Regions from separate parts of the Roseibium sp. ROS1 genome, predicted to be linked through region 1. Evidence: predicted binding sites of a transcription regulator. Region 1 holds the regulator's gene; each other region holds the start of a gene.

Evidence for each region. Region 1 encodes LexA, which represses DNA repair genes until DNA is damaged. Its sites were predicted from a motif close to TGTTCNNNNTGTGTTCNG; they were not measured.
Region 2: the regulator LexA is predicted to act here: its motif matches at 2,608-2,625, upstream of ACYQ6M_RS04935 (ATP-dependent helicase).
Region 3: the regulator LexA is predicted to act here: its motif matches at 3,552-3,569, upstream of ACYQ6M_RS13560 (single-stranded DNA-binding protein).

What each region holds. Positions count from the first base shown of each region.
Region 1 covers NZ_BAAGIG010000002.1:1,495,608-1,503,453, forward strand. Annotated here, with positions in the region: gene fumC (class II fumarate hydratase) at 1-291, opposite strand, end outside; gene ACYQ6M_RS14925 (alpha/beta hydrolase) at 313-1,122, opposite strand; gene ACYQ6M_RS14930 (acyl-CoA synthetase) at 1,275-2,855, shown strand; gene ACYQ6M_RS14935 (hypothetical protein) at 2,948-3,751, shown strand; gene lexA (transcriptional repressor LexA) at 3,873-4,583, shown strand; gene ACYQ6M_RS14945 (ComEC/Rec2 family competence protein) at 4,588-6,996, opposite strand; gene gltX (glutamate--tRNA ligase) at 7,128-7,846, shown strand, end outside.
Region 2 covers NZ_BAAGIG010000001.1:1,098,819-1,106,664, reverse strand. Annotated here, with positions in the region: gene ACYQ6M_RS04940 (tetratricopeptide repeat protein) at 1-1, shown strand, start outside; gene ACYQ6M_RS04935 (ATP-dependent helicase) at 137-2,575, opposite strand; gene ACYQ6M_RS04930 (GIY-YIG nuclease family protein) at 2,966-3,262, opposite strand; gene ligA (NAD-dependent DNA ligase LigA) at 3,555-5,708, opposite strand; gene ACYQ6M_RS04920 (hypothetical protein) at 5,857-6,090, shown strand; gene recN (DNA repair protein RecN) at 6,179-7,846, opposite strand.
Region 3 covers NZ_BAAGIG010000002.1:1,187,392-1,195,237, forward strand. Annotated here, with positions in the region: gene ACYQ6M_RS13550 (DUF1127 domain-containing protein) at 1-68, opposite strand, end outside; gene uvrA (excinuclease ABC subunit UvrA) at 313-3,243, opposite strand; gene ACYQ6M_RS13560 (single-stranded DNA-binding protein) at 3,828-4,394, shown strand; gene ACYQ6M_RS13565 (hypothetical protein) at 4,456-4,932, opposite strand; gene ACYQ6M_RS13570 (L,D-transpeptidase family protein) at 5,464-7,353, shown strand; gene ACYQ6M_RS13575 (zinc ABC transporter substrate-binding protein) at 7,434-7,846, opposite strand, start outside.

The sequences.
Region 1 (7,846 bases):
TGTTCCGCTGCCGGTCATCCACACGTGCAACGGAAAATGGTCGTCAAGTTTTCCATCAATAACTTCGTCGGCTGCCTGGACAATCAACCGCGCAAGATCTGCATCCAGCAACCCCAGCTCTTCGTTTGCAAGGGCCGCTGCCTTCTTCAAAACGCCATAAGCGTGGACAAGCTCTATCGGCATCAGGTCGCTACCGATGGAAAAATACTTCAAGGAGCGCTGTGTCTGTGCCCCCCAGTATTTGTCCTCCGGCACGTCTATTTCGCCGATGCTGTCGCTTTCAGTACGCATATGCGCCTCCTCGTGAGTGGCTCAAGGGGCCAGCAAGGTTTCCGTCAGTTCACTATCGGGATCCTTCAAACCGTCTATGACATCGAAATGATGGCGGCCGGGATCCTCCTTGTAGGTGGCCATTGGCCAGGCATCCGCAAGGAGTTTCGATTGCCTTAGAAACTCCGGACGCTCCGCTCCACCGACCCAGGCGACAACCGGACAGTCGACGGCGGGCACCATCAATGCCGCACTTTCGGCCATGGCATCGTCTTCGTTCATCTGGAAGGACTTGTTCATCACCGTGTTTCTGAGCGGGCGAAGGTCGTGCAAACCGCTGATGGAAACAACACGCTCGATTCGATCCAGAACGTCTTTCGGCAACCGGCTGTCTTCGCAAATCATGCGTGTGACCAGATGCCCACCAGCGGAATGCCCGGCAAGACGGATCGGGCCACCGACGCGAGCAGCCGCCTTCGTAATCGCGACAGAGATTTGCCGCGTGATATCTGCGATCCGCGCATCAGGAGCCAGATCATACGACGGCATGCATACCGTCCAGCCTCTTGCCAGGCAGCCGCTAGAAAAATGCGACCAGGAACTTTTATCGAATCTCAGCCAGTAGCCACCGTGCACGAACACGACGAGCCCCTTGGACTTCCTCTGTGGCCGAAACACATCGAACCGCTGACGATCCCCTTCCCCGTAAACGACATCCAGATCCTTTTCGACCCAGCTTTTCCGGAAGGTTTCCGCTTCCTGTGCCCAGCGCACGATGAAATCGTCAGCGCCTGGAATATAGGCAGCATTTGAGTAGGCATCGTCCCAATCAATAATCGTCATCTCACTCATTCGAAATCCTCAGGCAAACGTCGAAACCGATCGGCGGCATACTTGCACGATTTACCTAGAAAGCGGAACGGTCTGAATGCCAATCTCAACTTGTCAAATGGACTGCCATCAACCTAACGTCTGAAAAACCAGTAGTCGGGAGGCAAACTTAGATGGTGGAGCGCTGTTCCAATCGCGTGGCCAATCTTGCGCATTTTCTGTCCAGGAACGCTGCCCGGTGGCCCTCAGGGCCTGCGGTTGTCGAGGATGGGGTCACCTTGAGCTGGTCAGAAATCGATTCGCGCGTCTCCGCACTTGCCAAAGGTCTCCAATCGGAATTCGGCGTTTCCAAGGGCGACGGCTTGCTGGTCCAGGCCCAGAACTCGCATCAGATGATAGAGATCATGTTGGCGGCATTTCGTCTGGGAGCCATCTGGGTTCCCTGCAATTTCAGACAGGCTCCGGGCGAGACGGCCTATGCTGCGGTAAAAGCGAAGGCGAAGGTTTTCCTGTGTGACGCTGATTTTGGTGCTCAGGCCGATGCAGTGCGAAACGCCAGAGATCAGCTGACACGATGCATTACAATTGGAGCCAGCGACTTTGGCACAAGCTATGAGGATCTCCTCTCCCGTTACCAGGGACAGGTCCTGCAGAACGAGGCAGTGGACTATAACGATCCCTGTTGGCTGTTCTTCACCTCAGGCTCGACTGGCCGCCCGAAGGCGGTTGTCCTCAGTCACGGGCAGATCGGATTCGTTTGCGTCAACTACATGGCAGACCTGTTGCCCGGGACGACGGAGCGCGATGCGTCGCTGGTCATAGCTCCATTGTCACACGGTGCAGGGTTGCAACTGATTGCCCAGCTATCAGTTGGTTCCACACATGTTCTCCTGCCCGGAGGTGGCTTCAATCCTTCGACTGCATTCGAGTTGATCGAAAAACACAAGGTCAGCAATCTCTTCACCGTTCCCACAATCGTCAAACGCCTGGTGGAAGACCCTTCTGTCGATCAGTACGATCACTCGAGCCTTCGTCACGTCATTTATGCGGGGGCTCCCATGTACAGGGAGGATCAGAAGCTGGCACTCCAGAAATTGGGGCACGTTCTGGTTCAATACTACGGACTTGGCGAGGTCACCGGAAACATCACCGTGCTACGGCCACAGGATCATTTTCTGGAGGATGGACCTGAGACACGCAGCGGCACATGCGGTACGGAGCGCACGGGTATAGAGGTTTCGATCCAGGACGAGGATGGCAATCATCTACCCCCCAATGAAACGGGTGAAGTTTGCGTCATCGGTTCGGCAGTCTGTGCTGGCTATCTGGAAGACGAAGACGCCAACCAGAAGTCTTTCCGGAACGGCTGGTTCCGCACCGGAGACATCGGTCACATGGATGTACAGCGCTACCTCTTCCTGACAGGCCGAGCGTCGGACATGTACATTTCTGGTGGCTCCAACGTCTACCCGAAGGAAGTCGAGGAAGTGCTGCTTACACATCCGGATATTTCCGAGGTCGCAATTCTCGGCATTCCGGACAGGCAATGGGGCGAAGTCGGCCTAGCCGTTTGTGTGGCTGCCCCAGACAAGTCACCCGACCCTCAGGAACTCAGCGACTATCTGAACGGCAAGATCGCCCGCTACAAGATGCCTGCACGTTATCTCTTCATTCCCGGAATGCCGACAAGCGCCTATGGCAAGATCACCAAGAAACTGGTGCGGGAGCATTTGACCGAGAAAGGCCTGTTGTGAGACGGCCCGCCCCCAGATCTCTGTCCGACATTCGTCATCCCGGCCCTTCTGCCATCAATCGGCTCCCACATGCCAGATGTCTGGCGAAACCATTGGAAATCTCCCTGGCAGAGCAAACTCCCTTGCTGGAGGCGCTGGGCCGCTTCGCCACGCACCAAGGACTGAGCTCCGCCGTTCTCGATCTTTCCGGGCTCACGCTCGAAGCGTTCGACTTCGTAATGCCTGCCTGTGCAATCGATGACCGACATGCAGCCTGGTACAGCGACACGCACTCTTCGAAAGGCGCAACGCTGGAGTCCGCAGTTGCCATTCTCGGGATACGAGATGGTGAATGGTTCGCTCATGTACACGCTTATTGGCACGAGGAAGAAGTCGAGCACCTTGGCCACTTACTGCCGCATACGCTGAAGGTTGCGCATCAGGGGGCTATCAAAGGGTACGGCCTGCAAGGCGCAGCGTTCGTGGCATCGCTGGATCCGGAAACCGAATTCACGCTGTTTCGTGTGCAACAGGATGACGAACAGTCACGGACAACCGACTACAATGCGCTTATCACCACACTCGCTCCGTTTGCCGACCTGACGGACAGCATCCAAGAACTCGCAAAAGAGCTGAAAGCACCCTCCTTCGAAGTCTATGGACTGGGCAGTCTGGCCGGAGCAGCGTTCCGCGATGCCCAGCCGATGACAGGTCTGATCTCCGAGATACTCCTGTCTGCAAACGCTGGCGCGAAACCGGAGCAAGAGCTTTGCGTCCCAATCCGCGCCGTCGATCTCGAAGGTGGACTGCATCGGGGCATTCTCACCGCTGGTGGCGCGCCGACTTTGATCACCTGTGAACTGCTGATCATGACCGGATCGAAGGACGACCTAAATCCGATATCGGAGACGGATTGAATACGGCAACTTGTTCGAAGCCAAGAACAGTAAGAGAACATTTACCCTTGCAGAACACAATGAGAACAGGTACCATGTTCTTGATTTGTACCAGATGTTTTCTCGGTCAGGGGACGCCTACATGCTGACGCGCAAGCAGTACGAACTGCTCATGTTCATTCACGAAAGACTGAAAGAAACCGGTGTGCCGCCGTCTTTCGACGAAATGAAGGATGCGCTCGACCTGCGCTCCAAGTCCGGCATTCACCGCCTGATCACCGCGCTTGAAGAACGTGGCTTCATCCGGCGCCTGCCAAACCGGGCCAGAGCCATGGAGGTTGTTCGTCTTCCGGACTCCATCGCACCCGGCTTGGGCGCTCCACGACCAAGAGGCAGCTTCTCACCTGAAATCATTGAAGGCTCACTCGGCAAACCGGAGCCGGAAAAAGCTGCACCGGTGCCAGTGTCCAGTGTTACGGAAATTCCCGTCATGGGCCGCATTGCAGCCGGCGTGCCCATCGAGGCCATTCAAACACACAGCCATACCATCACAGTGCCGCAGGACCTGCTTGGTCGCGGGGAACACTACGCGCTGGAGGTTCGTGGTGATTCCATGATTGAGGCGGGCATTCTGGACGGTGATACCGTTCTTATCCGCCGGACCGACAGCGCCGACAGTGGCGACATCGTGGTTGCACTCGTGGACGATGAAGAAGCCACCTTGAAACGGCTGCGCAAGAAAGGCGCTTCCATCGCTCTTGAAGCAGCCAACCCGGCATATGAAACCAGGATCTTCGGTCCCGGCCGCGTTCGTGTTCAGGGCCGCCTCGTTGCCCTGTTTCGTCAGTACTGACCAGTCACTCCTCTGCGCGCGCTTCGGCCACCGAGGCGCGCTCGGCTAGACGCAGGCTGTCTCTTGTTACCGTTCCCTGCTGATGCCAGGGGCGCGGTGGGTCAGGGATGGCAAACTTCAGTTTCCCGATTTTCAGATTTTCGTTTGGCGGATGGCCCGGTCCACTGGCACCGCTCGTAGCATTCGCGGCCTCGCTGAAATCACCGGGCGATAGCCAGATGGAGACGGCACCACGTTCGGTGCGCGTACCGTGATCCAGAACGAGGGCTGCACCGCAGCTCTCCGGAGCGACAAGATCGGTCACGACCAAATCGGCATATCGGCAATCCAGCTGAAACGCTTCAAATGTCTTTGGCTGCGCGATTGCAAGAAACGATTGCCTGCCATCCAACCGTTCTGCGTCCTCTGAATTGACGTAGGCCCTGATGACACAACCGTCCTCATCGCAATTTCTTTGAGGCGATTTCATCTTGCGCGACAAGATCGCATCATTCCTCACTCCTTCCGACTGCAGCCAGAGATCACTTGCAAACGATCTTCCCCTTGCTGCGTAGCGCAAAATTCCCGTTTCATCGCGGGCAGCAATTCGAGAGCCGCTTGCAGCAATCTGGATATCCGGAGGCCGGCTGGTGAGAACAATCAATATTCCTGCGACGAGAGGCACTCCTGCGAGCACACGCTTTCTGCCAGGCACCAACAATCCGGCAAATAATGATGATAGCAACAGCAATGCAGCAGCCCCGTCGAGCCTTCCGGAAGTTCCGCCGCCGGCATCAAGGGCTGCGGTAAAGGAAGCAACCTTCAACAGAAGTGAAACTCCGAAAGACATGACAGCCAGAGGGAGAGCCGCAAGGCCGAAGGGCATCAGAACGAATGCAAATACTCCCATCGGCATCACAACAAGTGAAAACACCGGCATTCCCAGCAAGTTGCCGACAAGGCCATAGGGCGCAATGCGGCTGAAGTGATGAGCTCCTATAATGCCGGTCGCCAGCCCTGCGACCAATGCGGTGACAAACAGCCCTGCAACCCACTTGCCGAGGTAAAGACAAGTCGCCATGCCCCATCCGGACAGTCTTTCACCAGATGACAGGGAACGATCTCGCTGCCGCCACAGGTCATATACGGCGACCAGGCAGATCACGGCAGCGAAGGACATCTGGAAGCCGGGAAAAAACAACCGCTCAGGAGCAATCAGCAAGAGTACGAGGCCAGCCAACGCTACGCTTCGCAGGGTCAGGCCGCGTCGCCCCACCAGAATTCCGACAAAGACAATCGCGATCATCAGGAACGAGCGCTGCGTCGCAACCGCACCACCGGACAGAAGCAGATAGACAACTGCAGCACCAAGGGCTGAAAGCGCGGCCCATTTGTGCACCGGCCACCTGAGCGTCAGGATCGGCACCAAGGAAAAGAGCAGCAAGACCGCCCCATAGGCGCCGCCGGCAAAGAGCGCCATATGCAGTCCGGAAATTGCAAGAATGTGAGCCAGTCCGGCGGCCCGCAAAATCTCTTCCTGCTCGTCGGTTATTCCGCTGCGGTCTCCAACCAGAAGAGCAACGATCAGTGCGGTTTCCGGCCGTTCCGAAAGATTGCCCCTGATACGCTCCGCAAGGTCTATTCGAAGCTTGGCAACGGCAACGGCTGGGCGAAATTCATTTCCAGCCTCCTCAGTCTCGATGACCTCGGGAGACCCGAAACTGAAACCCGTCGCACCTATCTGCTGAAAGAAGGCCCGGAAGGAATAATCGTATCCTCCTGGAAAGACGGGACCTGCAGGGGGAAACAACCGCGCACTGACGCTCACGGTGCGCCCCACTTCAATGTCGCTTCCTGCCGGAACGCGCAAGCGCACCTTGGCGGGAAACTCGCCCTCCTCGACAGGACGCCCATTGACCGAGGATACGGCCAGCACGATCCGGTGACCGGCTGCCGCGCTGTCAATCTCTTCTATGTAGCCAGCAAGATCTGCGTTCATCTGTTCGGCAAGGCGCGGCGCCGAAACATATGCCGTGCGAAGACTGGAAGCTGCCAGTCCGGCAAAGAATGCCAGGAAGAGAACGACGGAAACCGCCACCGTGCCGCGCAGCTTCACACGCCAGAGTACCGCGCTTACCAGCACGACCAGAACTCCCAACAGAACCCAGGAAGGTTCTTCAGGCAACCAAACGTAAACACCAATTCCCGCAGCAAACGCGAAGGCACACCACAACAGCCCTTGCGAATCCCAAAGACGATCTGCTGACGCATTGTGAGCAAAATAAGTGTGACCAGCACCCGCTAGCCTTGAACGCCGTTTCTCACGCACTTCAGGCGTGAGCACGGCAGGTGATAAATCCTCGCGCTCAACATCAAGGGTTGCCGTTTGCGACCGGCCGGCAGAAATATCGAGCGGACCGGACCGTGACGTCACTTCAGCTCCTCATTTTGGTCCAAGAAATGGCCGGAGCCCCTATTTAGCCTCGCCAAAGCCTGTGCTAAGACCGCGCCACCAATTCGGCGCGCTCCGCGCCGTCATACTGACAGAGACTTTCATAAAGCACCATGGCACAGAACATCGTCACGCGCTTCGCCCCGTCCCCGACCGGGTTCCTGCATATCGGCGGCGCCCGCACCGCGCTCTTCAACTGGCTCTTCGCGCGTCATCACGGCGGCAAGATGCTGCTGCGGATCGAAGATACGGACCGGGCTCGCTCCACGCAGGAAGCGGTGGACGCATTGATTGACGGCCTGTCCTGGCTAGGGCTCGACTGGGACGGAGACCCGATCTCCCAGTTTTCCCGTGTTGAGCGCCACAAGGAAGTGGTCGAGGAAATGCTGGCCAACGGCACCGCCTATCGCTGCTACAGCACCCCGGAAGAGCTCGACGCCATGCGCGAGAAAGCCCGCGCCGAGGGCAAGCCGCCTCGCTATGACGGGACATGGCGCGAGCGAGACGCCTCCGAAGCCCCGGCCGGCGTTGACCCAGTCATCCGCATCAAGGCCCCTCAGGAAGGCGAGACGGTGGTCGACGATCTCGTACAGGGTCGCGTCGTGATCCCGAACAAGGACCTTGATGACTTCGTACTGATGCGCTCCGACGGGACGCCGACTTATATGCACGCTGTTGTGGTGGACGATCACGACATGGGCATCACGCACGTCATCCGCGGCGTCGATCACTTGACGAATGCAGCTCGCCAGACGCTCATCTTCAAGGCTCTGGGATGGGATGTGCCGGCAATGGCGCATATTCCGCTCATTCACGGGCCGGACGGCGCAAA
Region 2 (7,846 bases), on a different contig from region 1:
GAACGGTCCCAGACTCAAAGTGTCTCAGGCCTTGCGGCCAACCCAAGGATACATCAGGTGCGAGACCAAATTCCCGGTTCTATTGGAGCGTAGCCGTCAGAAGCAGTTCACCGGACTGGTTTTCGCAACCAGCCGGTCAGTGCCGTTCGACGAAACTGTCGATGACCTTCTTCACCCCTGCCTTTTCAAAGTCGATGGTCAGCTTGTTTCCCTCGATCGACTTGATGGCGCCATAGCCGAACTTGATGTGGAACACGCGCTCGCCCAGAGAGAATTGCGATGGCGTGTCACTGACGGATTTCGCCACCAGCTCTCCTTCGATGGTCAACGGCCCCTGACGCTTTTGCCGCGCGGACTGATACCCACGGCCGCCGCCATCGGAAAATCCGCTGGAGGACTGCTTGGCACGCTGCGCACGTTGCCAGCCCGGCGTGGAGTAGCTACCCTTGTCGAAGGGATCATGACTGTCGAACCGGGACGGTCCGTAACCGCCACCGCCATAGCCGCCATAGCTGGACGAAGCTTCGGCAATCTCGACATGGTCCGGCGGCAGTTCATCCAGAAACCGTGAGGGAACGGTGGACTGCCAGAGGCCGTGAATGCGCCGGTTGGACGCGAAATAGAGCTTTGCGCGTTTCTTCGCTCGGGTGATGCCGACATAGGCCAACCGGCGCTCTTCCTCCAGACCGGCGCGACCGGATTCATCCAGCGCGCGCTGGTGGGGAAACAGCCCCTCTTCCCAGCCGGGCAGGAACACCGTGTCGAATTCCAGCCCCTTGGCCGAGTGTAGCGTCATGATGGATACGGCGTCGGTCGCATCCGCGCTGTCCCGGTCCATGACGAGGGAAATGTGCTCCAGGAAACCGGCCATGGATTCAAATTCGTCCATAGACCGGATCAGTTCCTTCAGGTTATCGAGCCGTCCGGGCGCTTCCGCCGAGCGGTCCTGCCGCCACATCTCGGTGTAACCGCTCTCATCGAGGATGATTTCCGCCAGTTCGGTGTGTTTCATCTGGTCGAGCTGACGCCGCCAGCGCTCGAAGTTGTCGAGGACGGACTTCAGCGCGTTGCGTGGCTTTGGCTTCAGTTCTTCGGTATCGATAAGCTGGCTTGCCGCCTGCATCAGTGGAATACGCTCTGCCCGGGCAACGCCATGGACCAGTTTCAGCGTCGCATCGCCAAGACCGCGCTTCGGCGTGTTGACAATGCGCTCAAACGCCAGATCGTCCGCGGGTTGCGCGACACAGCGGAAATACGCCATGGCGTCGCGGATTTCCATGCGCTCATAAAAGCGCGGACCGCCGATGACTCTGTAATTAAGCCCCAGCGTGACAAACCGGTCTTCGAACTCGCGCATCTGGAAGGATGCCCGCACCAGAACCGCCATTTCATTGAGCGAATGACCTCGCGACTGAAGCGTCTCGATCTCGTCGCCGATGGTGCGCGCTTCTTCTTCGCTGTCCCAGACGGAGGCCACCGACACCAGGTCGTGGTCGGGTTCCTCGAAATCGGTGAACAGCGTCTTGCCGAGACGGCCTTCGTTGAAGGCAATCAGGTGGGATGCGGCAGCCAGGATATGGCTGGTTGAGCGGTAATTGCGCTCCAGGCGAATGACGACGGCGCCCTTGAAGTCATGTTCGAAGCGCAGGATGTTATCGACTTCCGCGCCGCGCCAGCCGTAGATCGACTGGTCATCATCACCGACACAGCAGACATTCGGGTTGCCCTGGGCCAGCAGCCGCAGCCACAGGTACTGCGCGATGTTGGTGTCCTGATATTCGTCCACCAGCATGTAGCGGAAGCGGCGCTGATATTCCTTGAGGACATCCGGCTGCGTCTTGAACAACGTGATGACATGCAAAAGCAGGTCACCGAAATCGGCCACGTTCAGGATCGACAGGCGCTCCTGATATTCCTCGTAGAGCTTTCGGCCCTTGCCGTTGGCAAACGCCCGCGCCTCGCCTTCCGGGATATCCTTTGGCCCAAGAGCCCGGTTTTTCCAACCATCCAGCATCCCGGCAAAGGCCTTGGCCGTCCAGCGCTTGTCGTCCAGCCCTTCGGCCTGGATGATCTGCTTGATAAGGCGGATCTGATCGTCGGTATCGAGGATCGAGAAGGACGATTTCAAGCCGACAAGTTCGGCATGCTTGCGCAGGATCTTCACACAGATGGAGTGGAACGTGCCGAGCCACGCCATGCCTTCCACATTGCCGCCGACAAAACCGGCAATGCGTTCCTTCATCTCGCGCGAAGCCTTGTTGGTGAACGTGACAGCCAGAATTTCGGACGGCCGCGCCAAGCCGGTTGCCAGGATATGGGCGATGCGTGTTGTCAGAACACGGGTCTTGCCCGTGCCGGCACCAGCCAGCACCAGAACCGGCCCTTCGGTCGTTTCCACCGCCAGCCGCTGCTCCGGGTTCAGCCCCGTCAGATAGTCCGGTGCCCGCCGTGCCGCCATCGCCCTGGCCGCGATCCCTCCTTGCGGCCGCACGGGAGCAGGCGCGGACTCCGCCCGCGTGCCGATAGGCTGGAATGGATCGTCAAAGGAATCGTCGTACCCGTCCGGGTCGGTCATGGTTTACTGGTCCGGTTTCAAGCGCTTGTTTTGAGAACAATATAGCAACATACCGGCGCTGGCGAGGCAGGAATGACCGATTTGGTGGGGACAAGAAGCGGGCTTTTCTTATTTGAACCGGCAACTGCGTGAGGCCGCCTCTTTTGACAAAGCCGCGACAGATTTCAGGAACCCCAGAGGTTTGCGGTTCCAGCGAGCACAGAGGGTACTGGATCCCGGTCTTGCCGCTGCGCGTCAAACCGGGATGACAAGAAGCAAATCCATGCTCTGAAGCCTCTCTCTTGTCATCCCCGCGCAGGCGGGGATCCAGTAAACAAGGGAGCCTGTTGCTTGACCAAGCGGCGGGAGAACTGGCAATGCCCAGAAAACGATCGAAGCAACGCAAAAGTATCAAACCAGTTTAGGAAACACATCGTCCCAGTTTGGATTCCGTTCTTCGATCAAACGGATCTTCCAGGCACGATTCCAGCGTTTGAGCTGTTTTTCCCGCTTGATCGCCCACTCGATTTCCTCGTGAACTTCGTAATACACCAAGCGATGCACGCCATACTTCGCGGTAAACTGGCTTCCGATGCTTTCACGGTGCTGCGAAACCCTGCCCAACAGGTCATTCGTCACCCCGACATAGAGCGTGCCGCCCAGTCCGCTTGCAAGAATGTAGACATAGTATTGCTGATCGAGGTGCAACGTGGAGCCTTCGTTGAAATTCTTCCCGGATATACGTTAGTCCTGTTGAATTGGCACTGCCGATAGCAGTTTCGGGAAACCCAGAGGTTTGCGGTTCCAGCGAGCACAGGAGGTACTGGATCCCGGTCTTGCCGCTGCGCGTCAAACCGGGATGACAAGAAGCAAAGCCATGTCCCGAAGCCTCTCTCTTGTCATCCCCGCGCAGGCGGGGATCCAGTAAACAAGGGAGCCCGTGCATCATGCCGCCCCTGCCTTATCTTCGCAAAACAGAGATAGAGAAGGCAGGTGCGCCTCAGGCCCCCACCAGATCGAACCAGTCATCCTCGGAGATGACTTCGATCTCCAGCTCCTGTGCCTTTTTCAGCTTTGAACCAGCACCAGGACCGGCCACCACCAGGTCGGTCTTTTTCGACACGGAACCGGCTGTCTTGGCACCAAAGCGTTCGGCCATGGCCTTGGCTTCGTCGCGGGTCATACGTTCCAGCGAGCCGGTGAAAACCACTGTCTTGCCTGCGACCGGCGAGCCGGAGGCGTTGATCTTTTCAGCGTCCTTGGGTGACACCTCGACCAGAAGTGCGTCGAGCTGGTCGAGATTGTGTTGCTCGGCAAAGAACTCCGCCAGCGCCTCGGCAACGATATGGCCGATGCCGTCGATGTCATTGAGCTCTGTCCAGGCTTCACCCGCCGTGTCATGCGCCGCCTTCATGGCTGCATAGAACGCCGCCCAGGAGCCATAGGCACGTGCCAGAAGTTTGGCGTTGCCCTCGCCCACGTGACGGATGCCGAGGGCGAAGATGAAACGATGAAGGTCAATCTCTCTCCGGGCGTTGATTGCCTCGAAAAGGTTCTTCGCCGAAATGGCCCCCCAGCCTTCCCGGTTGCGCAACTTGGTGAGAGAGCGCTTGTCCCGCTCCTCCAGCGTGAAGATGTCCGCCGGCGCCATCACAAGGCCTTCCTTGTAGAAGGCGTCGACCTGCTTGTCGCCGAAGCCTTCGATGTCGAAGGCATTGCGCGAGACGAAATGCTTGAGCTTTTCCGTTGCCTGGGCCGGGCAAATCAGACCGCCGGTGCAGCGGCGCACCGCATCGCGGCGCCCGGTTTTTTCCTTTTCCTCGCGCACCGCGTGGCTACCGCAGGCGGGGCAGACAGTCGGAAACTCGAAGGCTTCCGCCCCATCGGGGCGTTTGTCCAGATCGATGTCGACAATCTGCGGAATGACGTCGCCGGCACGCTGGATCTTCACCGTGTCACCGATGCGAAGATCCTTGCCGCCACGGATCGACTCTCCGTCCTGGCCAATACCCTTGATATAGTCTTCGTTGTGGAGGGTCGCGTTTGAAACGACGACACCGCCCACCGTGATCGGCTCCAGCTTGGCAACCGGCGTCAGGGCACCTGTTCGGCCAACCTGGATCTCGATGTCGTTGAGAATGGTGTAGGCCTGTTCGGCCGGGAACTTGTGAGCGATCGCCCACCGGGGTGACCGCGAGACAAAGCCGAGGCGTTCCTGCAGGTCCAGCCGGTCGACCTTGTAGACTACACCATCGATATCATAATCGAGCTGGGCACGGCTTTCCTCGATGCCGTGATAGACCCCGAGAAGCTCTTCCACGGTTTCACAGCGTTTCATCAGCGGGTTGACCTGAAAGCCCCAGCCTTCCAGCTGCTTGACCATGCCGAACTGGGTGTCTTCCGGCAGCTCGCTCATCTCGCCCCAGGCATAAGCGAAGAACCGCAGTGGGCGGGAGGCCGTGATTTCGGATTTCAGCTGGCGCAACGAGCCCGCCGCCGCGTTGCGCGGGTTGGCGAAAACCTTGCCGCCATTGGCTGCCATGCGCTCGTTCAGCGCCTGAAAATCCTTGTGCGCCATATAGACTTCGCCGCGCACTTCAACGACACCCGGCACCGTGCCGGACAGCTTCTCCGGAATATCCTTGATCGTCTTCGCGTTCTCGGTGACGTTTTCACCTGTGGTGCCGTCACCTCGCGTTGCGGCGTAAACCAGAGTGCCGTTTTCATACCGAAGAGACAGCGACAGACCGTCAATCTTCGGTTCCGCGGTAACCGCCAGAGCCCCCATCAGCGGATCGAACTTCAGAAACCGGCGCACGCGGCCGACGAAGTCCCGGACGTCGTCATCGTTGAAGGCATTGTCCAGCGACAACATCGGCACCCGGTGAGTAATCTTGCCGAAACCGGACGCTGGGGCCGCCCCTACCTGGGCAGAGGGACCATCTTCAAGAATGAGATTGGGAAACCGGGCCTCGATGGACGCGTTCCGCCGGCGCAGGGCGTCATAGTCCGCATCCGAGATCACCGGGGCATCTTCCTGGTGATAGCGGCGGTCATGCTCGGCGATTTCCGCCGCCAGCCGTTTCAGCTCGACCTGTGCTTCCTCCTGCGTCAGGGCGTCGATGTCGGTTTGGGCGAAGGAAGTGTCAGTCATGATGTCTTCACGAAATGTGTCAGCGGGACAGGCCGAGTTGATGACCGGATTAAATCGGATACCGGAACCGAATGGCGGGCTCAAGCGTTGATAGCACATCGAACCGGCAAAACTCGATGCTGGTCAATGTTGGAATGAGGAGACACGAATGGCTTATCAGGACCGTGAAACGCATTATGTCGAGAAGACGAACGGCAACAGCGCTGGCTGGTTCATGGCCGGAGCGCTTGTCGTCGCGCTGATCGCAGGCGGCCTGCTCTATGCCAATGGCTTTTTCACGAACGACGAAGAGCTGAGCATCGAGCTGAATGTCCCCAACCTGGGAGAAGGTGAACTGAAGCTGCCTGACATGAAGGAAGCACCGCTCGTCAAGGAGCCGTAAGACCATTTCTCATTTGAAAACTGCACCACAGGGCGGGAGCTTCGGCTAACCCGCCCTTTTTTTTGTCCACCGCTCCGGATCCTATTTCCTATTCCGCAGCCGTCAGAAGCCTGCGCGCCGCGGCGCGGGCTTCTTCCGTGATAACGCTGCCGGCGAGCATCCGGGCGATTTCCTCGCTGCGGTGGTCTTCATCAATACGCTGGACGCGCGTTGCCACCCGGTCCTTCTTGGTCGCTTCCTTGGCGATCAGGAAATGCCCTGCAGCGCGAGCTGCCACCTGCGGGGCGTGGGTAACCGTCAGAACCTGAACGCTGCCGGCAAGCCGTGCCAGACGCAGGCCGATGGCCTCGGCCACGGCACCGCCCACCCCTGTGTCGATCTCGTCAAAAACCAGCGTCGGGGCAGAACCCTTGTCGGCGAGAGACACCTTCAGTGCCAAGAGGAAACGGGAAAGCTCGCCACCGGACGCGACTTTCATCATCGGCCCCGGCTTCGTGCCTGGGTTCGTCTGGACATGGAACTCCAGCAGATCGATCCCCGAACGGCTGCGGTTTTCCGGATTGCTTTCAACTTCGACGATGAATTTCGCCCGCTCCAGCTTGAGGTCGGGCAACTCCATTTCAACAGCCTTTTCCAGTGCCTTGGCTGTCTTTCGCCGCTTGTCCGAGAGGCTGGCTGCCTTCTTGTCGTATTCGGCGCGGGCCTTTCCAGCAGCACTCACCAGCGCCGCCAACTTGTCTTCACCGGCATCGAGATCGGCCAGATCGCCGCTCATGCGGGCACACAGGGCGGACAGTTCGTCAACCGGCACCGAGAACTTGCGGGAGGCAGCACGAAGCGCAAACAGCCGCTCTTCGACAGCTTCCAGTTCGCGTGGATCATATTCGGTCTCACGCAGCGCGCTTTCCAGTCCGCCGCGCGTTTCTTCCAGAAGATCCATCGCCTCGGCAAGCGTGCGGACGGGCTGGCCAAGAAGATTGGGCACCTGGTCGGCCTTACGTTCCAGACGTCGCAGAAGGCTGGCCAGTTCCGGGATTGGCGACGCAGTGCCGTTCAAGGTTTCAAAGGCTTCGTTCAGATCACCGGCGATCTTCTCGACCGCCATCATGTCCGTCCGCCGGGCCGCCAGTTGCTCCTCTTCGCCGGTTTCCGGCTTGAGGGCCGACAGTTCATCGACGGCAGCACGCAGGAAATCAGCTTCGTTGCGCGCGGCTTCTATACGTTTCTCGTGATCTGTCACCGCCTTGTCGGCAGCGCGATAGGTGGCAAAGGCCTGTGCTACGGCCTCGGCTTCGGCCGTCAGCCCTCCGAAAACATCAATGAGAGCCCGGTGGCTTTCCGGGTCAACCAGGGCACGGTCATCGTGCTGTCCGTGGATTTCCACCAGGAGCGCGCCCGCCTGGCGCAGCAGTCCTGCACTTACGGGTTGATCGTTGACGAAGGCCCGGGTGCGGCCATCGGAGGTCTGGATACGGCGCAGGATGATGTCGCCATCGTCATCGACATCGTTTTCGCGCAGGAACATGCGAACGGGATGATCCGCCGCCACATCAAAGACAGCCGTCACCTGTCCTTGCGCCTCTCCATGACGCACGAGATCGGCATCACCACGCGCGCCGAGTGCCAGCGACAAGGAGTCGAGAAGGATGGATTTGCCCGCACCGGTTTCGCCGGTGAGAACCGACATGCCGGCGGCAAATTCGAGGTCAAGACGGTCGATCAGAACGATGTCACGGATAGACAGCGCGACCAGCAT
Region 3 (7,846 bases), 310 kb from region 1:
GACAATTCGTCAACCGCACGGCGGTAGCTCACCCAGTTGCTGTACTTTTGGCGCACGGTGTCAAACATCTTCTTATTCCTTAATTATCGAAACGCGTGTGCGTTCCGCGCCGTTGTTGTCCAATGATATATTTCACCACTCGAAATAAAAGAAGTGCCATCTCTGCATGCCTGACATGCGTTTGATGCAATGCAGCAAAGCCTGCGCAGGCAGATTCGAGATGATTCGTGGAACATGCGGAAATACAAATGAAAAAGGCATGTGTGCGGTGCACACATGCCTGTCGTCACGTAACTGGAGACTGGTTAAGACCTATTCCGCAGCGTCGTGTGCCCGTTGCGGACGTCGCTGCAGCAGTTCCTGCAGGAATTGACCCGTGTAGCTTTCCGAAACCTCGGCAACGTCTTCAGGCCGCCCGGTAGCAACCACCGTGCCGCCACCGTCGCCTCCTTCCGGTCCCAGATCGATAATCCAGTCTGCCGTCTTGATGACTTCAAGATTGTGCTCGATCACCAGTACGGTGTTGCCCTGGTCGACCAGTTCGTGAAGCACTTCCAGCAGTTTTGCGACATCGTGAAAATGCAGGCCTGTCGTGGGTTCGTCCAGAATGTACAGCGTACGCCCCGTCGAGCGCTTGGAGAGTTCCTTCGCAAGCTTTACGCGCTGCGCTTCACCACCTGAGAGCGTGGTCGCCTGCTGGCCGACCTTGATGTAGCCGAGACCGACACGCGCCAGAGTCTCCATCTTGTCGCGCACGGCGGGTACTGCGGAGAAGAACACGGCGGCTTCATCCACGGTCATGTCGAGCACGTCGGCAATCGACTTGCCCTTGAACTCGACCTCGAGCGTTTCCCGATTGTACCGTTTGCCTTTGCATACGTCGCAAGTGACGTACACATCCGGCAGAAAGTGCATTTCGATCTTTATGACGCCGTCGCCCTGACAGGCTTCGCAGCGGCCTCCCTTGACGTTGAAGGAGAACCGGCCGGGCTGATAGCCTCTGGCCTTGGCTTCAGGCATGCCGGCGAACCATTCACGGATCGGGGTAAAGGCACCGGTGTAGGTCGCCGGGTTGGATCTGGGGGTCCGGCCGATCGGTGACTGATCGATGTCGATGACCTTGTCGAGCACTTCCAGGCCTTCGATGCGATCGTGCGGGGCAGGGTTGTCCCGCGCGCCATTGAGGCGACGAGCTGCGGCCTTGTAGAGCGTATCGATCAGGAACGTGGACTTGCCGCCACCCGACACACCGGTGACACAGGTAAACGTGCTGAGCGGCACGTCGACGTCAATGTCCTTCAGATTGTTGCCGCGGGCGCCGCGAACGGAGATCTTCCGCTTCTTGTTGATTTTTCTGCGCTCGTCGTTGCGCGAAACCATCATGGATCCAGACAGGTACTGCCCCGTCAACGAATTGGGATTGGCCATGATTTCGGAGGGAGTGCCCTTGGCGACGATCTGCCCACCATGGACGCCTGCTCCAGGTCCGACGTCGACAACGTAATCGGCAGTCAGCACCGCGTCTTCATCATGCTCGACCACAATCACCGTATTGCCGAGATCGCGCAGGTGTTTCAGCGTTTCCAGAAGACGGGCGTTGTCGCGCTGATGAAGGCCGATGGACGGCTCATCCAGTACATAGAGAACTCCTGTCAGCCCCGAGCCGATCTGCGAGGCGAGGCGGATACGCTGGCTTTCGCCACCTGACAGTGTTCCGGAAGAGCGGGACAAGGTGAGATATTCAAGGCCAACGTCATTCAGGAACTTCAGCCGCTCGCGAATTTCCTTCAGGATGCGGCCTGCGATTTCGCTCTGTTTGTCGTTCAGTTGCTCCGGCAGGGCTTCAAACCAGAGGCTTGCATCGCGAATGGAATGTTCGGTGATCTGACCGATATGCCTGCCGGCGATCTTGACGGCAAGCGCTTCCGGCTTCAGACGGAACCCGCTGCAAGCCGGGCAGGCATGATCGGATTGAAACCTTGCCAGTTCCTCGCGAACCCAGGTGGATTCCGTCTCGCGCCACCGCCGTTCGATATTGCCGATTACACCTTCAAAGGTCTTCTCTGTCCGGTAGCTGCGGACGCCGTCATCATAGACGAATTCAATCTTCGCATTGCCAGTTCCATGAAGGATTGCCTCGCGCACTTCCGAAGGAAGATCCTTCCAGGGCGTTGCCATGGACACCTTGAAATGACTGCAGAGTGCTTCCAGCGTCTGGGCATAATAAGGTGATGTCGACCCTGTCTTCGCCCACGGCAGGACAGCTCCTTCGCGCAAGGATAGCGAGTGGTCAGGAACAACCAGGTCTTCTTCAAAAGCGAGTGTCGTTCCAAGGCCATCACAAGTGGGGCAGGCACCGAAGGGATTGTTGAACGAGAACAGACGCGGCTCGATCTCCGGAATGGTGAAGCCGGATACAGGGCAGGCAAATTTTTCGGAAAAGATCAGCCGTTCCGGGTTGCCGTTCTCGTCGGTCTTGTCGGCAAATTCGGCAATTGCAATGCCATCGGCAAGTTTCAGCGCCGTTTCCAGTGAATCGGCAAGCCGACCGGAGATATCGTCACGCACGACGATACGGTCTACGACGACGTCGATATCGTGCTTGAATTTCTTGTCGAGGGCAGGGGCCTCGGAAATCTCATGGAAGGTTCCGTCGATCTTGACGCGCTGGAAACCCTTCTTCATCAGCTCGGCAAGTTCCTTGCGGTACTCGCCCTTGCGGCCGCGAACCATCGGCGCGAGCAGGTAGAGGCGGGCACCTTCTTCCAGCTCAAGAATGCGATCGACCATCTGGCTGACGGTCTGGCTTTCGATCGGCAGACCGGTAGCAGGGGAATAGGGAACGCCGACACGCGCAAACAAAAGGCGCATGTAATCGTAGATTTCCGTAACCGTTCCAACTGTGGAGCGCGGATTGCGGGACGTGGTCTTCTGTTCGATGGAGATTGCCGGCGACAGTCCGTCGATCTGGTCGACGTCCGGTTTCTGCATCATTTCCAGGAACTGACGCGCGTAGGCGGACAGGCTTTCCACGTACCGCCGCTGTCCTTCTGCATATATGGTGTCGAAGGCGAGTGACGACTTGCCTGAGCCAGACAGGCCGGTCATGACAATCAACTTGTCGCGGGGCAGGTCCAGGTCGACGCCCTTGAGATTATGCTCTCGTGCGCCACGGATGCTGATGACCCGTGTTGGGTCCGCCTTCCAGGCTTCTTCCGACTGCGATCCCTTGGCTGTCTTCATTGTCGTTCTTCCTGACCGCATGCGTCGCCCAAAGACGATTGTTGCTCTCGCATACGCTAAGATGGTCCATTGCCGATGATGTCTGTTTGCCCCGATATAGCAGTTTCGGGCGGAGCTTCCAGTGAGGCATTTTCATTATCGTGCCAGAGGCACTCGTCGATGCGATGCCTGATTGAATCGCTTTTACAGAAATGATAAGAACAAAACAAGTACATTAACGATTGCCGCGTCAGGAACCGAGCAGAAATAGGTGACCGAAACCTCGCAGTTCATGAGATAATGTCCTGACAGAAAAATCGGGGCTTGATTGGAACAAAAGTGGAGCAAATTGTAACTTGGTGCAATCAAGGATTGTGTCTGTCGACTTTGCTCGAATTTTAGGCGGATGAACCAGGCAGCAGTTTGTGAGTTGCCTTGTGGAAAATGAGTGAAGCCTGGCGAAAATAGCGGCGAAGCTGTTGGCGTGCCGTTAGGGTTCTGGTTTCTAGCAGCAAAGCTTGCAACGTTGACCGTTTATCGACACGTGCCGGAGAAGCACACGAACATCGTCGGCGGGGTCAACGAAAAACAAACAGGAGTTCAGTATGGCGGGCAGCGTCAACAAAGTAATTTTGGTCGGCAATCTGGGAGCAGACCCGGAAATCCGCCGTACGCAGGATGGCCGCCCGATCGCCAATCTCCGGATTGCGACGTCGGAATCCTGGCGCGACCGCAACACCGGTGAGCGTCGTGAAAAGACGGAGTGGCACCGCGTCGTGATCTTCAACGACGGTCTTTGCAAAGTTGCGGAACAATATCTGCGCAAGGGATCAAAGGTTTATCTCGAAGGCCAGCTTCAGACCCGCAAATGGCAGGATCAGTCCGGTCAGGACCGGTACTCCACCGAGATCGTGCTGCAGGGCTTCAACTCCAACCTGACCATGCTTGACGGCCGCGGCGAAGGTGGCGGTGCATCCGGCGGTCTTCCCGATTACGGAAATGACTCACAAGGCGGCGGCGGAGGTGGCTTCGGCGGCGGCGGTTCCAGTTCCGGTTCCGGTTCCGGCGGGAATTTCGGTGGTGGCTATGGCGGCGGTTCCAGCAGCGGTGGCGGTTACGGCGGTCCGTCCGGTGGCGGTGGCGGCCCTATGGACGACGAAATTCCGTTCTGATCTTTTTCTGCCCTACCGGGTGCGGTCCCATGCTTTGGGGCCGCGCACCAGGTTATGTTGATCAACCGCCGACGTTCGGGTCGTAAGGCGTGGTCGGGTCATCAACGCCGTCGTAATATTCCTTCGCACTGCCGAGACCGCAGTGATAGACGGCTTCTTCTGCGCGTGTGTCGCCACCCGTAATCGGGGCGCCGTTGTGATGCGCGAATTCATGAATGATGGTGGCCAGCACCATCCACCTGCCCATTTTAAAGGCCCGGTCACCAACCGCGATTTCCCCTGAAGGAACGTGGATTTCCCCATGTAGCGGCGAAATGGTCGGTCCGTAATTCACCCAAATCGAGCTGTCGTTGATCATGTCCGACAAGCTTCGCCCCTTGGGCAGCGTCCGGAAATAGGCATTACATCCCGGGTTGTTCTTGACCATCTTGAAAAGCTTGTTTCTGGCCCATTTCAGCTTTGAATACTGGGAAGAGTTGAAACTTGTGTATTTCCAGATCGGTGACGAATGGTCACCAACATTGAATTGAAACGGCATTTGGCTCTCCGGTAATGTCTCACGTACTCGTGAAGCCGTAGATACCCCTTTGACGAAGAAGGCGGCGTGATGCCAATCACGCCAGGTTGTTTTTCCAAACAGCCGCAGTTCTGCCGTTTCTGGCACCGTGATGGTGGGCAGCTGTACTGTCAGCAACGAGGCAAAATCGTCACAGTCGGCTGATTTCAAACCTGTGTAGGACGGCGCCCCTTAACCATCTGATGAACCCTGTTATAGTATCAAACGGTTTACGGGCGCAGTTTCCGGGAATCGGGTCGCGGGGCCCGGTTGCACGGTAACTGCGTTGCCATATCACGCTCGGATGTAGAACATCCACGGCGGATATGCCGAACAGCCTTCGATCCTTGCAGGGAAGCAATAAAACCCTGGTGACTTGGGCAAGGCGTCAGGTTCGAAAAGATTTAAAATAAGCGGGTTTAGACAATGCGAGCGAATGCAATGGCACTGAGCGAATGTACCAGGAAAAAACCGAAACGTTCCGTCCTGGGGACGTCCCTCAGGGCTGGCTTGATGGCGACGGTGCTTTTTTCCGGTTTTAACCTGGTCTCGGTTGAGCCTGCTTCCGCGCAGGGGTTGTTCCAGCGTCTGTTCAATCCGGAAGCGCATCGCCGGCAGCAGGAGCGTGAGCGCCAAAAGGATCTTAGCAAGAAGGTCGTTACCGCAAAGGTCTCTGCGCCGCGCTACCTCAATTACTCGGCCGACAGCTGGAAGAAGGTTTCGCTGGCTGAACTGTCGGAGATCAAGTCTGCCGAGGTGAAGCCTGATGTCCAGCCCGTTGAAACGACGGATGCCCCGAGCACCGAAAGCGATAGCCTGCCACAGGCTCCGGTCGTTCTGACCGCATTCGACACGGCGCGTCCGGCATTGAAAGACATGTCGCTCACCGTCCTTCCGGAAGTGGGTTCTGCAGTCATTTCATTCTATCGTGAGCATCCCGATTTCGTCTGGGTGAAAGACGGTAAGCCGACAGAAAAGGCAATCGCGGTCCGCAGTAGTCTCGCTGAAACAGGCAAATTTGCGCTGAATCCGGAAGACTATGTCGTCGATCTTCCCGTAACTGAAGGTCTTGAAGGTGAGGCACTCGATGCCGCCACGATGCGGTTCGAGATGGAGATGAGTGCAGCCGTTCTGACATATGTTCTGGATTCCAGGCGCGGACGTGTCGATCCGAACCGGATTTCCGAATATCACGATCTGCCGAGGCATGAAGTCGATCTCGTTGCAGCCCTGGAAGGATTCAAGGCAGCGGCCAATGCCGAAACAGCAGTTGCCAAAGCGCAGCCTCAGAGTGAACATTTTCGCAAGCTGACCGAAGAGTTAGCCCGCTTGCGAGCAGAAGATGAAGACGCCGACCAGATCGTCATCGCGCCCGGCACACTCCTGAAGGCTGGCAAATCCAGCCCGGAAATGAAGAACATCGTCGCCGCGATCGCCAAGAACGGCTCGGAGGAACTCAAGTCGGCTCATGAAGAGACGCTGACTGCCTATGATGGCGCTGAACTTTATTCTCCGGAACTCGTTGAGCTGGTGAAGGCTTTCCAGAAGGAAGCCAAGCTCACGCCGGATGGTATCATCGGCAAGAACACCATCAACGCGATGGTCGGCGAAACCAACGCGGCGAAAATCGCCAAAGTCGAACTGGCCATGGAGCGCAGCCGCTGGCTTCCCGAAGAGCTCGGCGAACGCAAGGTTTTCATCAACCAGGCTGCCTTCACCGCGACCTATACCGCGCCTGACGAAGCTCCATTGAGCATGCGGGTGGTTGTCGGCAAGAAGTCCAATCAGACCAACTTCTTCTACGACAAGATCGAAATCGTTGAATACAATCCCTATTGGGGCGTGCCGTATTCGATCATTGTCAATGAAATGCTGCCGAAACTGGCAAACGACCCGAGCTATCTCGACCGCGCCGGTTATGAAGTAACGACACCAGGCGGCCGGCAGGTTTCGTCTTCTGCAGTCGACTGGTACGCGGTTGCTTCCAAACAGCAATCGGTCAACGTCCGCCAGTATCCGGGCAGCTCGAACGCGCTTGGCGAAGTCAAGATCCTGTTCCCGAACAGGCATCACATCTACATGCACGATACGCCGTCAAAGAACCTCTTCAACAAGGATATGCGAGCATACAGCCATGGCTGCATCCGTCTGCAGGATCCCAAGGCCATGGCCGCTGCGGTTCTCGGCAAATCCAAGGATTACGTGAGCTCGCGTATTTCGGGCGGTCAGAACCAGCAAGAACAGGTGACCGGTGATATTCCGGTTTATGTGTCCTATTTCACGGCATGGCCTGAGCTGGACGGGACGGTTGCCTTCTATACCGACGTCTACGACAGGGACATGCATCTGTTGAAGGCCATCGAGAAAACCGAAGCAGAGCGGGAAAAAGTCAGAACGTCCTGATCTGGGATAGCAGAACAACAAAAGCCGCCGAAGGGGTGACCTCCGGCGGCTTTTTTGTTTTCCCTCTCGAAGAGGCAATATCAGGAGGCGCCGCCGAGGCAATCCTTCAGAGAGCTTGAGAGCCCCTTCAGAAGTTGCGGATAAAGGTCCGGGCCATTTTCAAGATCGGTGCCCAGCGGGTCAAGCGTACCTGACCGAGCGCTGCTGCCTTCCAGAACAACCGAAACAAGCTTTGCGTCAAATTGCGGTTCCTGAAAAACGCAGCTTACGCCGAGGTCCCTGATCTTGCCCTGGATTTCCTGAATTCGGTCTGCACTCGCCAGAGCTTCCGGAGAAACGGTAACCGATCCACTGGCCTCGATTTCATAGTGATGTTCGAAATGATGATAGGCATCGTGGAAGACGATGAACTTTTTGTCTGCAAACGGAGCCAGTTCAGCGGAAATGTCCTGATCGAGTGACGCGATCCGCTTGGAAAAAGCCGCTGCATTCT